Regions from separate parts of the Peribacillus sp. NJ4 genome, predicted to be linked through region 2. Evidence: riboswitches for the same ligand, from Rfam matches in the RefSeq annotation. Region 2 holds a riboswitch; each other region holds the start of a gene.
The links. Region 2 has a riboswitch for S-adenosylmethionine ahead of mtnK (S-methyl-5-thioribose kinase). Riboswitches for the same ligand answer to the same signal wherever they lie in the genome.

Region 1 (4,249 bases), 1.9 Mb from region 2:
CACGATGACAGATTTTACGTATTACATGCATTTCATGTGTTATCAAGACAATCGTCAACCCAAGACGCTGATTGATGTCAACAAGCAATTCGAGTATAGAGTCGGTAGTCTGTGGATCCAAGGCAGAAGTCGCTTCATCACACAGCAGCACTTTAGGATCATTCGCTAGAGCCCTGGCTATTCCCACCCGTTGCTTTTGCCCTCCGCTTAATTGCGAAGGATAGGCCTTTTCTCTGCCTTCCAGTCCGACTAACTTGATCAATTCGTTCACACGTTTGGTGCGTTCAAATTTTGAAACTCCTGCAATTTCCAACGGGAAGGATATATTTTCCTGAACGGTCCTGGACCATAATAGATTGAAATGTTGGAAAATCATGCTGATTTCTTGACGGGCCTTACGAAGCTGAGCACCTTTAATTTTTGAAATTTCCTTCTCAGCCACCACAACGGATCCTTCTGTGGGTGTTTCCAATCCATTGAGCATCCTGATCAAAGTACTTTTCCCCGCTCCACTATAACCAATAATACCGAAAATCTCGCCTTTATTTATTTCAACATTCACATTATTTACAGCCTTGATCGTCTCACTGCTTCCTTTTCCTGTTCGGAACAGCTTACTGACTTTTGTCAATGTAATCATTAATCCTCACCTCTTTTATCCAATAAAACCTATGAACTTAGTTAATTTCTCTACATTATTATCTGTTTCCCCTACCAATTTTGCAATTCATGCAAAGGTTTTCCCTACTGAAATAGAAAAAACCTTTCTGCATGAGCAGAAAGGCAGGTGAAGAAACAGGCCTTCCTCTCATCTTCCAAAGTGATTAAACTTTGTGTGAATTGGCACCTTTCCAAGGAAATCTCCTTGTCGGTTGCCGGGTTTCATCGGGCACATCCCTCCACCTCTCTTGATAAGAGCTAATATATAGAATATTTGTACATCATTAAGTTCTTTAGTATGTTGAAATTTTATCATAGATAAAAAAGGAGCGCAATGTATAATATTTCTAGTTCAAGAATGCCCAGGACTTTTTGCTTAAACCGTTTTAGAAGTCAAGGAGACGATATTCGTCGCTTTTTCAATTGCCTGCTCCAAATCTTCTATTAAATCCTCTACATTTTCAATCCCAATGGATAAACGGACTTGATCAGCACGCACACCAGCTTTCGCCAGACCTGCATCATTCAATTGCTGATGGGTCGTACTGGCAGGGTGAATGATTAAACTCTTCGCATCCCCTACATTCGCTACATGGGACCATAATTCCACCGAATTGATAAGTTTCGCCCCGGCTTCGCGGTCTCCCTTTATTCCAAAAGTCACAACAGATCCTGCTCCCTTAGGCAAATATTTATCCGCAAGGGCTTTATCGGGATGATCCTCATTAGCAGGATGCGAAACCCAAGTCACGGCAGGGTGTTTTTTCAAATATTGAAGTACAGACTTCGTGTTCGAAAGATGCTCTTTCATCCTCACATGCAGCGTTTCAAGTCCAAGCGTAAACTGGAATGCGCTTTGGGCACTTAGCGCAGGGCCTAAATCACGAAGTAACTGCACTCGGGCTTTCGTTATAAAAGCGGCTGGTCCAACTGCCTCGGCGTATACCAGACCGTCGTAACTTGGATCAGGCTCCGTAAAGCCAGGGTAGTTTGGCGAGTTCCAATCGAACTTCCCTCCATCCACGATGACACCGCCTAAGGTGGTTCCATTTCCCAGAAGCCATTTTGTAGCGGAATGGATAACAATATCCGCTCCAAAATCAATTGGTCTGCATAGATACGGTGTAGCGAAGGTATTATCAATGATTAAAGGTATCCCGGCATCATGGGCAATGTCGGCTACCGCTTCAATATCAAGGACCCTCAAACTTGGATTTCCGATCGTTTCGGCAAATATGGCTTTAGTTCTTGGCGTAATCGCCCTTTTGAAATTTTCAGGGTCATCAGGAGAAACGAACTTCACTTTAATCCCATATTTAGGAAGAGTATTTTCAAAAAGATTATACGTACCGCCATATAAAGTGGAGGCTGAAACGATCTCATCCCCTGCACCGGCAATATTCAGGATTGACAGTGAGATGGCAGCCATTCCGCTTGCTGTTGCCAATCCGCCGATACCGCCTTCCAATAAGGCCATTCTTTCCTCAAAAACGCTGACCGTGGGATTATGTAGTCGTGTATATATATAGCCATTCTCCTTTAAGCCAAATAAATTCGCTGCATGGTCAGTGTCTTTGAACAAGTATGCATTGCTTTGGTAGATCGGGACTGCACGTGCACCTGTTTCATCAGCTTGCAAACCGCCATGAACACTCAATGTTTCGAAACGTAACTTTTTCTCTGACATACTATTTCTCCTCTTTCTCTATGGATTTAGTAGGAATTAAATTGAAACCGGGCCTTTCATAAACAAAAAAACCACTTCCACAAGAAGAGGTTTTAATAACGCACCTCATCTTTTCAGAGCTAACACTCTGCTGGAATTAGCACCGTATATAAATTTATACCGGTTGCCGGGCTTCGTCGGGCCAGTCCCTCCGCCACTCTTGATAAGAACTATTAAATTCAGATGCTTTCTTAATACAAAATATAACATTTTAGAATTAACCAGTCAATGAATTGTTAGAATATTCTTTGTTTAATTCCGGTTTGGCCGCCACATGTCCACAACTAAAAAAACCAATCCATTTCTGATTGGTTTCTTAGCTGATCTCCTTAAGCAATCCATACAAATAAGGAACGGATTGAAAGGCATATATTTTTTTGTGCAGCTGCCCTTCTTTGAAAAGCAATAAACACGGGACACTTTCTATTTCATATGATTCGGCAATTGCTTGAACATAATTCATATTCATTTTACCTGCCTTCAGTTCCGGGAAAAGTTCCATGGATATCGTCAGCATCTTGGAAGCCACCTGACAGGTGCCGCATAAAGGCGTATATAAATATAAGCAAAATGTTTCCCCTTGTTCAACGGCAAGCTTACACTCTTCTTCTTTCCATTCCTGAATCAATTAGTCGTTCACCCTTTGACTTAAAAATTTCATTTTAACATTCATATTGGCAGATAGAAGCACAGTTGCGATATGATGTTCAGGTGAGCTCTCCACTTCTTTGTACATTTTATTAATATACAGGTGGTTCGCTTCCGGCATTTCCCTTCGGAATTGCTTCCGCAGCTTTTCTCCTGATTCATCTGCGTCAAAAAGGAGATAAACATCACGGTCCATCAATTCATCCACTAATTCATCAAGCTTAGTTAATGATATGGTCCCATTCGTACATCTAATTTCCACATCTTCATCTAAAACGGAGGCAACTTTTCTTCTATCGGAACTGCCTTCTACAATGATCACTTTATCGAATTCGCCCCATTCCATGTCATCACTCCATCTCACGAATTATGTGCGCAACTATGATTGTACAAAATGAAAAAGAGAGCAGGCCTTTTCAGTCCCCCCTCTCCTTCGTTTTTAACCGTTAATCAAACTCTCATATTCCTCAGCGCTCATCAGGTTTTCAATATCACTGCTATTTGATGGTTCAAGCACAATCATCCATGCTTTTTCAAAAGGAGATTCATTTACATATTCAGGGTTGTCACTTAAGTCTTCGTTTACTTCAACAACCTTGCCACTGATAGGAGCATACAGCTCAGAAACGGTCTTAACGGATTCAACACTTCCAAATGGTTCGTTCGCTTTAAGTTCATCCCCGATTTCTGGAAGCTCAACGAAGACGATGTCCCCTAGCTCGGACTGGGCGAAAGCTGTAATTCCAATGCGCACTGTTCCATCTTCGGTTTTTACCCATTCATGTTCTTTAGTGTAACGAAGTTCTTTTGGTGTTGTTGTCATTATAAACCCTCCATATGTACATCTTATTTTATCTATTCCATTATAAGGTAGATTTATTGTTTAAGTAAGGAATTAACCAAATATTTTGTAAAATTTCAGTTCCAAACCTGTTCGAATTGCTCTTCTTTGAATCCTACCGTCACTTTGGTACCATCCGTAACAATCGGCCTTTTCAGAAGCATGCCATCTGTGGACAATATATCAAGCATCTCTGCTTCAGAAGCTTCTTTCAGCCTATCCTTTAAGCCCAGCTCCCGATATTTTTGACCGCTAGTATTGAAAAACTTCTTCAACTCCAAATTACTGATTTTATATAGTTGTTCAATTTCAGTTCGCGAAGGCGGATTTTCCGCTATATGAATCGCTTCATATTGCAGTTCATGATTATCCAG
Region 2 (4,249 bases):
ATTCCCCACTGCAAAACCGACTCTCCACCCTGCCATATTGTATGTTTTCGATAGTGTGTAAATTTCTATCCCTACATCCTTCGCTCCCTCTGCCTGGAGAAAGCTTATCGGTTTTTTTCCGTCGAATCCTATTGCCCCATAAGCGAAATCGTGGACCACGCAAATCGAATGCTCTTTTGCAAAGGAGACGGTTTCATCAAAGAAACTTTCAGTTGCAGAAGCACCGGTGGGATTATTCGGATAGTTCAAGAACATCATTTTGGCTTTATCAAGCACTTCTTTATGTATGTCATTGTATTTCGGAAGAAAATCATTTTCTTCTGTCAAGGGCATCAGTTCGGTCTTTGCCTGGGCTAAAACGACACCGGAAAGATAATCCGGATAGCCGGGATCTGGAACAAGGATTGTATCACCTGGATTCAATAAACATTGCGGCAGTTCGACAAGACCTGCCTTTCCCCCGAAGAGAATCGCCACTTCACTATTCGGATCCAGCTTGACACCATATTCACGTTCATAAAAGACGGCAGCAGCATCTTTTAAATATTGATGTCCCCGAAACGGCGAATATTTATGATTAATCGTTTTTTCAGCGGCAACCTGTAAACTTTTCACGATATGTTCAGGCGTCGGTTGATCAGGATTTCCCTGGCCTAAATTAATGACATCATGACCCTGCGCCGTAATCGCATTGACTTTTGCGACTAGAGAGGCAAAAAACTGCTTGGGCAGTTTTTGAAGTTGTCTGGATTTTTCGAATTGCAACATTTATACACCTTCTCTGAAATTTCTTGAAATTCTAGTCACAAATGATATATGTTTATCATAGTCTTGTAAAGCATTTTTTACAGGTGGGTTTTAAACGATGAAGTGGAAAATTGCCTGCATTCAATTGGATATTGCCTTCGGGCAACCAGATATCAATTTTCAGGTTGCAGAATAATGGATGGAAATAGCAGCAATGTCCAAACCCGATATCGTTATTTTACCAGAGCTTTGGTCAACAGGATACGACTTGACCAGGTTAAATGAGATTGCTGATGAAGAAGCAGAAAAAACGATTGAATGTTTAAAAGATCAGGTAAAGAAACACCAGTTTCACATAATTGGGGGTTCCGTTGCCAAAAAGCAAGCAAGGGCATCTATAACACCATGATCATCATCAATAAGGATGAAAATCTCATAAAAGAATATGATAAGCTTCACTTATTTCAGTTAATGGATGAACATCATTTCCTGCAGCCAGGTGAAAAAGATGGTTTATTTACTCTTGATGAAAAAATATGTGCTGGATTCATTTGTTATGACATCCGTTTTCCTGAATGGCAGCGAGCCCATACCGTTCAAGGCGCCGAAGTTCTATTCGTAATGGCAGAATGGCCAAAGCCCAGACTCGATCACTGGAGAGCCTTATTGATTAGCCGTGCCATCGAGAACCAAGCATATGTTGTAGCCGTTAACCGTTCAGGTTCGGATGTCAATAATATATTTGCGGGTCATTCCTTGATTATTGATCCATTGGGGAATATCATAAGTGAAGCCGGAGAAGCAAACGAACTCTTGACAGGCACCTTGGACTTCAATAAAGTTACGGAAGCACGGAACAAAATACCCGTATTCGAATATCGTCGGCCGGATTATTATTAATTTTCCCATTGACAAACTATTTAAAAAGTTGATATTATTTTCCCGAAGATTAAAATTTCAGAAAACATATACTCTTATCAAGAGCAGGCTGAGGGATAAAGGCCCTATGAAGCCCAGCAACCGACTGTAATACCATTGTGAAATGGGGCGGATTCACCGCCGGATTATAAAATCCACAGAGCACGGTGCTAATTCCACCAGAATTCATTTTCTGGAAGATAAGAGGTCCGAAGCCAAAACTTCTGCCTCTTTCTATATGAAAGAGGCTTTTTTATTCTTATTTTGAATCTGGAGGGGAAAAGAATGACTCAAAACCATTCAAATTTTAAGAGATTGACAAACGAAACAGCTATAACCCTTGCAAAAAAACTTGGGTTGGTCAATGCGGATGCAAGTTTAAACTGTAAAGAAATCGGCGATGGAAATTTAAATTATGTTTTTCATATTACAGACACAGTCACAAACAAAGGAATAATAATCAAACAAGCGGTCCCTTATGCCAAGGTACTTGGTGAAAGCTGGCCGCTGACATTGAAAAGGGCAGCCATTGAAGCGAATGCACTGATTCATTTCAGAAGCTATTGCCCCGAATTCGTACCGCAAGTCTATTATTCGGATGAACAGCTTGCCATTACAGTCATGGAAGATTTATCGCACTTGAAAATCGTTAGAAAAGGCTTGATCGATGGCGATCAATATCCATTGCTTTCACAGCATATTGGTGAATATGTAGCGAAGACGGCATTTTATACATCAGATTATCATTTAGAACCATCCGCGAAAAAGGAAGTGGCCCGACATTTCACGAATCCGGAACTCTGCAAAATCACTGAGGTCTTTATTTTCACGGATCCATTTTTTGAGGAACTCCCGGGAGATTTCGAGCCGGAATTGACTGATGCCGCCAAAAATATTTGGAATTATCAAGAAGTGATACTTGAGGTCGCTAAGCTGAAACAAAGTTTTGAAACCGAGCAGGAAGCCTTGCTTCATGGAGATTTACATACTGGAAGTATTTTTGCAAGTGAAACTGAAACAAAGGTTATTGATCCGGAATTCGCTTTTTATGGGCCCGTTGGTTTTGACCTTGGTCAATACACCGCCAACCTTCTCTTTCAGGCAATTACACGAAATGGCGCTGGAAAGGAAGAGATTTTCTCACACCTTCATGAATTTTGGAATGCCTTTGAAGAAACTTATACCGAATTATGGGAAGGCCAAAATAAAAGCCCATTCCGCCATGTGAAAGGCTATCTGCCTTATTTACTGACAAAATTCAAAAAAGATGCATTCGGTTTTGCCGGCTGTGAACTGATTCGGCGAACCATTGGCCTTTCCCATGTTGCCGATTTAAACGTCATTGAAAATAAAGATACAAGGATCGCTGCCAAAACGGCAACATTGGAAATTGGTGCATTTTTAATTAAAAAACGGGAAGAATTGGATGTTCCAGCTGTCATTGAAGCGTTGAAGCAACGTACACTGCCATCTTATTCAACCCTTTAAAAGGAGACCTGCACATGACTACACTAGCACCCTTACCATATTCGGTACAATGGGATGATACCCATATTACATTATTAAATCAACAAGCCCTTCCTTCCATAACTGAATTTATTGAACTTCATTCTGTTGATGATGTATATGACAGCATATTGACATTAAAAGTTCGTGGTGCCCCAGCAATTGGACTGACGGCAGCATTTGGTGTTGCACTTGGTGCCAAACAGGAAACAACCGCTGAATTAGAGGAATTCAAGAAAAATGTAACGAGGCATATTGAAAAACTCGCTTCTTCACGGCCAACTGCAGTCAACCTTTTTTGGGCGTTAAGGAGGATGGAGAATACGTTGAAAGCAGCGCAAAGCATTTCAACTGCCAAGGAAGCACTTGTATCGGAGGCCCAAGCCATCTTTGCTGAAGATGAAGAAATGTGCAGGAAAATCGGGGAACATGGTTTATCCTTATTCGCTAAAGGAGATTCCATCCTAACGCATTGCAACGCTGGAGGGATTGCCACAGCCCGTTATGGAACAGCCCTGGCTCCCTTCCACCTGGCTAAAGAAAGGGACTTTCCGCTAAAAGTGTACGCTTGTGAAACCAGGCCTGTCCTGCAAGGGGCGCGTTTGACGGCTTGGGAATTGATGCAAGCGGGGGTTGACGTCACCTTAATTTCTGATAATATGGCCGCCCATACGATTCACCAGAAACGAATAAATGGAATTATAGTCGGGGCCGACAGAATTGCGGCTAATGGAGATACAGCCAATAAAATCGGGACATTGGGATTGGCCATTTTAGCCAAGCACTTTGGTATCCCTTTTTATGTGGCGGCTCCATCAAGCACCTTCGACCTTTCAATCCAATCCGGCACATCCATCCCGATCGAAGAACGGCATGAAGCGGAAATCACTTTCATTCAAAGTGTAAGGATCGCCCCGGAAAACGTGAAGACTTTCAATCCAGCCTTTGATGTTACACCGAATCATCTAATTACAGGCATCATTACAGAAAACGGCATCATAACACCGGATTTCATCAAAAACATTCCGGATTTCGTTAAATAATCCAAGTTTTATTGGTGATAAAAAACGAGAAGGAT
Region 3 (4,249 bases), 760 kb from region 2:
AAAGTTATTTTCTGAAGGATCTAGGAATAAACGGTCTAACTAATTTTCAAGAAAGTGTGTGATGTATAATAATGGAATTGTGGGAGTTGTTTAGCACCTTCTTTATTATCGGCTTTGTATCGTTTGGAGGCGGATACGCCATGATTCCGGTAATAGAATCGGAAGTCTTACAGCATGGGTGGATGACGACGCAACAATTTACCGATGTAATCGCTATTTCCGGCATGTCTCCCGGGCCTATCACCACCAATAGTGCCATTCTCGTAGGCTATTCGACTGCTGGATTAGCAGGAGCCATATCATCCGTTCTCGGAATCTTGCTTCCTGCCATTATACTCGTAACCGTTATAGCCACCTTCTTCAGCAAATTGAATCATTATCCAGTTATTCAATCGATGTTTTATGGATTAAGACCCATTGTCACTAGTTTAATCCTCTTTGCAGCTATCAGCTTTGCACTTTCCAATCATTTGATAGCCCTGAACTTTTCATGGCATACGATAAGCTTATTACTCGTTTTTGGATTATCGTTATTTGCCCTATTGAAATTACGCTGGCACCCAGCCTATGTCATTATTCTTTCTGGTTTAGTTGGTGTTGTCCTCTATTCATAACGACTAGCTCACACAACCATTATGCGTTGGGTTAATCAATATGAATCGGAATTCCTAAACATTGATAACACTTAAACTGATGGAAGAGCGAGGGTGACATCGCTCTTTTTAATTATTTTTCACCAATGTTTCAATACACCTTACAAAGTAAAACCCTGAATCTAATGATTCAGGGTTTATTTTCATGCTTATTCTCATTATTAAGAAGTACGTTTCTTCGTTTCATTATCTACCGGCTGAAATCGCGGATAACCAATCAAGATGGCTATGACTCCACAAAGGCCAATTAGTATTGGGTAATATGAATACGGCAAGATGCTTATCGGAGAAATATGTGCTACCCCAGCTGCAACAAGCAATTGTGCCCCATATGGAATTAACCCCTGAATGCAGCATGCAAAAACATCAAGCAAGCTCGCCGATTTACGCGGATCAATCCCATACTTTTCAGCAATATTTTTCGCAAGTGGCCCGGCAATGATAATTGATATCGTGTTATTTGCCGTGGAAAGGTTCGTCAAACCAACAAGCCCGGCAATGCTGAATTCAGCCCCTTTTTTAGTTTTGCTGTTTCGGGTCACGAGGTGGAGAAGGTAATCGATACCGCCATTATGCTTGATTACAGCTACCATGCCTGCGATTAAAATGGCCAGGAAAGAGATTTCATACATTCCCGCCATCCCTTCTCCGATTTTTTGAATGACACCCAACGGTTGATAACTTCCATCCGCCAAGCCGATAATTCCGGCAAATACGATTCCGATGGATAGGACCAGGAACACATTGACACCTGCCAATGCAGTGATCAATACACAAAGATATGGAAGGATCTTCACCCAATTATAAGAATGTTGAGTGATGGCCGCTTGTTCACCCATTGTTAAAATTCCAAGGATGACACATGTGATGATGGCCGCAGGTAAAACAATGAAAAAATTCACTTTGAACTTATCCTTCATTTTCGTTCCCTGCGTACGAACTGCAGCGATTGTCGTATCTGAAATGAAGGAAAGGTTATCCCCAAACATCGCACCACCAATAACGGCCGCCATTGAAAAGGCAAGCGAAATATCGGTTTGCTCGCTAATTCCCACCCCAATAGGTGCTAGTGCTACAATCGTTCCCATGCTCGTCCCCATGGATAGAGAGATAAAGCAAGCGATGATGAAAATCCCTACCATTAATAGATTTTGCGGAAAAACCGCTAAGGCAAGGTTCACCGTAGATTCAACTGCCCCCATGCCATTTGCAACTTCGGCAAAAGCGCCTGCCAAAAGGAAAATGATAACCATTAACATAATATTGGCATCCCCGGCGCCTTTACAGAAAATTTCAACCTTTTGATTGAATGACTCTTTCCGATTCATTGCCAATGCAGCAGCCGATGCAATTGAAATCGCTACAATCACCGGAAAAGAATAAAAATCTTTTGTAATGATTCCGGACCCTATAAATAAAATCAAAAAAACGACAAATGGGATTAATGCCCACGGATTCCCTTTATTGTTTGCACTCATGATGTACACCTCTTTTTATTTTTCCCATGACATGTGTCACAGCACTTATTCTTCTAACATTTTTCGTAAATAACACCTTCATGGAAGCTATAGCTAAAAATACTTTCAGCATAAAAAAGACCTCTTCCATTAAACACAACAAGAAGAGGTCTTTTAATTTATAAAAAACGCCCTCCTTATCTTTCAGGCAAAAATCAGCCTGCTGGATTTGGCACAGCACTCCTATTAAAGTCTGCTGCCGAGACATCTTCGGGCCAGTCCCTCCGTCTCTCTTGATAAGAAGATTTAAATTATATAATGATATTATCAAATGCACCGGTGTCCAAGAGAAAAGAAGCAGGCTGGTAACTTGCTATAACCGCTCCAAGTTTACCTCTGTCCACTTTCGGAAAGTGACATCGAAAGCCTTATTGAAAAGCAAATATAAGAGTACAGCATTTTATGTATTTTCGCAAGGTTTAGTTTAAAAGTATTTCAAATGTGGACCTTAATATTATAAACGGACTTTTACATGTACAGTAAATAAGGTATTTGGGTTAATTGTGATATTTGGATGAAATCTCAAATAATGTCATTTGTCTGGACGGAACTAAAATAAAAAGAGGTCTAAGGACCTCTTAGCAAATTTGTTGTATTAGGTTTGGTGAATTATTTTTAGTTGAGTTCACATCAGTCGATACCTCAAATGCTTCCATTTGTTCAGAATCGAATGATTTTAAATACTGCTGTAGAAAGGCAGGATCATTAATGGATGGATTCAACCAATCTTTTTCATCTTCAGGTTTAAGGATGACAGGCATGCGGTCATGAATGCTGGTCATTAGCTCATTAGGAACGGTTGTTATAACTGAGCACGAATAGATGTTGATTCCTTCTGGAGATTTCCAGGATTCCCAGAGACCTGCCATTCCAAATGGCGCATGATTTTTAAGCTTTATTCGCATGGGTATTTTTCGCCCGGGTTCCTTCTTCCACTCATAAAATGAATCAGCGATTATCAAGCATCGTTTCTTCTTATACGCATTCTTGAAGCTTGCCTTCTCAGCAATGGTTTCCGCTCTGGCATTGATCATTTTGTAGCCCAGTTTTTCATCTTTTGCCCAGAAAGGAATGAGTCCCCACCGAAGGTATCCAAGTCGATTCCTTGCTCCGTCATTAATGACGGATAGCACGGAGTGGGAAGGTGCAATATTGTAGCTGAATTGGTATTCTTCATCAAAAGGTCCTTGAATATTAAACCGTTCTTTTATTTCTTCAATGTCCGTGAAAAGCGTGAAACGTCCGCACATAATATCGCCTACCGTTTTAGGATTTATTACAGTGTAACAAATGGGACGGGCAGGTACAAATCAGCGTTCTAAAATCCTGATGTCGGTAAATGGTTGATTAAATAATTCGCTGGAAATCAAAAGTGTGCCCAGGACTTCTCTCTCATCTTCAGCTTTAATGATTTCTGACAAAATTAAGGTACTGCCATTCCTGACCGTTACATTATATTCATTCATAGAATCCCCCTCATTAGGCTAGATGGTTGTTATTATAAACCAAAAACCCACAAGTATCATTATTGACCTTTAGTAGAGTCGTAGTTAATCCACTAATGATGAGTCTATATAGGAGTACACCGCTATTTACATATACATAAAAAAGACTGTCCATGAATGATCACAGACAGTCTGGTCAACAGGTTTTTCACTTCAACAAATTTTTACCGGTGATGATAATGGGGATAGCAAAAAGGTCGATGAGTAATGCCTCTTGTTATTCCGTGGGAGTTACCCATAATCCATGTCCATTTATTATTTAAAATTCAGCAAAACCTCATTTATTAAATGTGCTGCCAATGTAACCGTTTTATTATTTTCGTCCAACGAAGGATTCACTTCCGAGATATCAAAGGAGAGGATCTTTTCATTTGATACGACATGCCTAATAATCGCACGGACCAATTTCGGATTAAGTCCAAACGGAGAGGGTGCACTTACCCCAGGTGCGTAGGCTGAATCAATAACGTCCGTACATAATGTAAGAATAATGAAGTCATTTTTCTTAACGAATTCATTTATCCGCTGCTTGGTTTCATCCATTTCGTTCAATGACAAATCTTCTTCCAATATG

Region 1: another riboswitch for S-adenosylmethionine. It lies ahead of QUF94_RS02620 (O-acetylhomoserine aminocarboxypropyltransferase/cysteine synthase family protein); the one in region 2 lies ahead of mtnK (S-methyl-5-thioribose kinase).
Region 3: another riboswitch for S-adenosylmethionine. It lies ahead of QUF94_RS15655 (Na+/H+ antiporter NhaC family protein); the one in region 2 lies ahead of mtnK (S-methyl-5-thioribose kinase).

What each region holds. Positions count from the first base shown of each region.
Region 1 covers NZ_JAUCFQ010000001.1:537,566-541,814, reverse strand. The annotation lists gene QUF94_RS02625 (methionine ABC transporter ATP-binding protein) at 1-640, opposite strand, end outside; SAM riboswitch class I at 806-918, opposite strand; gene QUF94_RS02620 (O-acetylhomoserine aminocarboxypropyltransferase/cysteine synthase family protein) at 1,037-2,347, opposite strand; SAM riboswitch class I at 2,450-2,556, opposite strand; gene QUF94_RS02615 (thioredoxin family protein) at 2,703-3,014, opposite strand; gene QUF94_RS02610 (toprim domain-containing protein) at 3,015-3,380, opposite strand; gene gcvH (glycine cleavage system protein GcvH) at 3,474-3,857, opposite strand; gene QUF94_RS02600 (arsenate reductase family protein) at 3,953-4,249, opposite strand, start outside.
Region 2 covers NZ_JAUCFQ010000001.1:2,387,772-2,392,020, reverse strand. The annotation lists gene QUF94_RS12035 (pyridoxal phosphate-dependent aminotransferase) at 1-768, opposite strand, end outside; partial or broken gene QUF94_RS12030 (carbon-nitrogen family hydrolase) at 947-1,647, shown strand; SAM riboswitch class I at 1,719-1,872, shown strand; gene mtnK (S-methyl-5-thioribose kinase) at 1,951-3,153, shown strand; gene mtnA (S-methyl-5-thioribose-1-phosphate isomerase) at 3,168-4,214, shown strand.
Region 3 covers NZ_JAUCFQ010000001.1:3,145,387-3,149,635, forward strand. The annotation lists gene QUF94_RS15650 (chromate transporter) at 72-614, shown strand; gene QUF94_RS15655 (Na+/H+ antiporter NhaC family protein) at 815-2,131, opposite strand; SAM riboswitch class I at 2,305-2,413, opposite strand; gene QUF94_RS15660 (SOS response-associated peptidase) at 2,749-3,420, opposite strand; gene QUF94_RS15665 (hypothetical protein) at 3,481-3,636, opposite strand; gene hutG (formimidoylglutamase) at 3,931-4,249, opposite strand, start outside.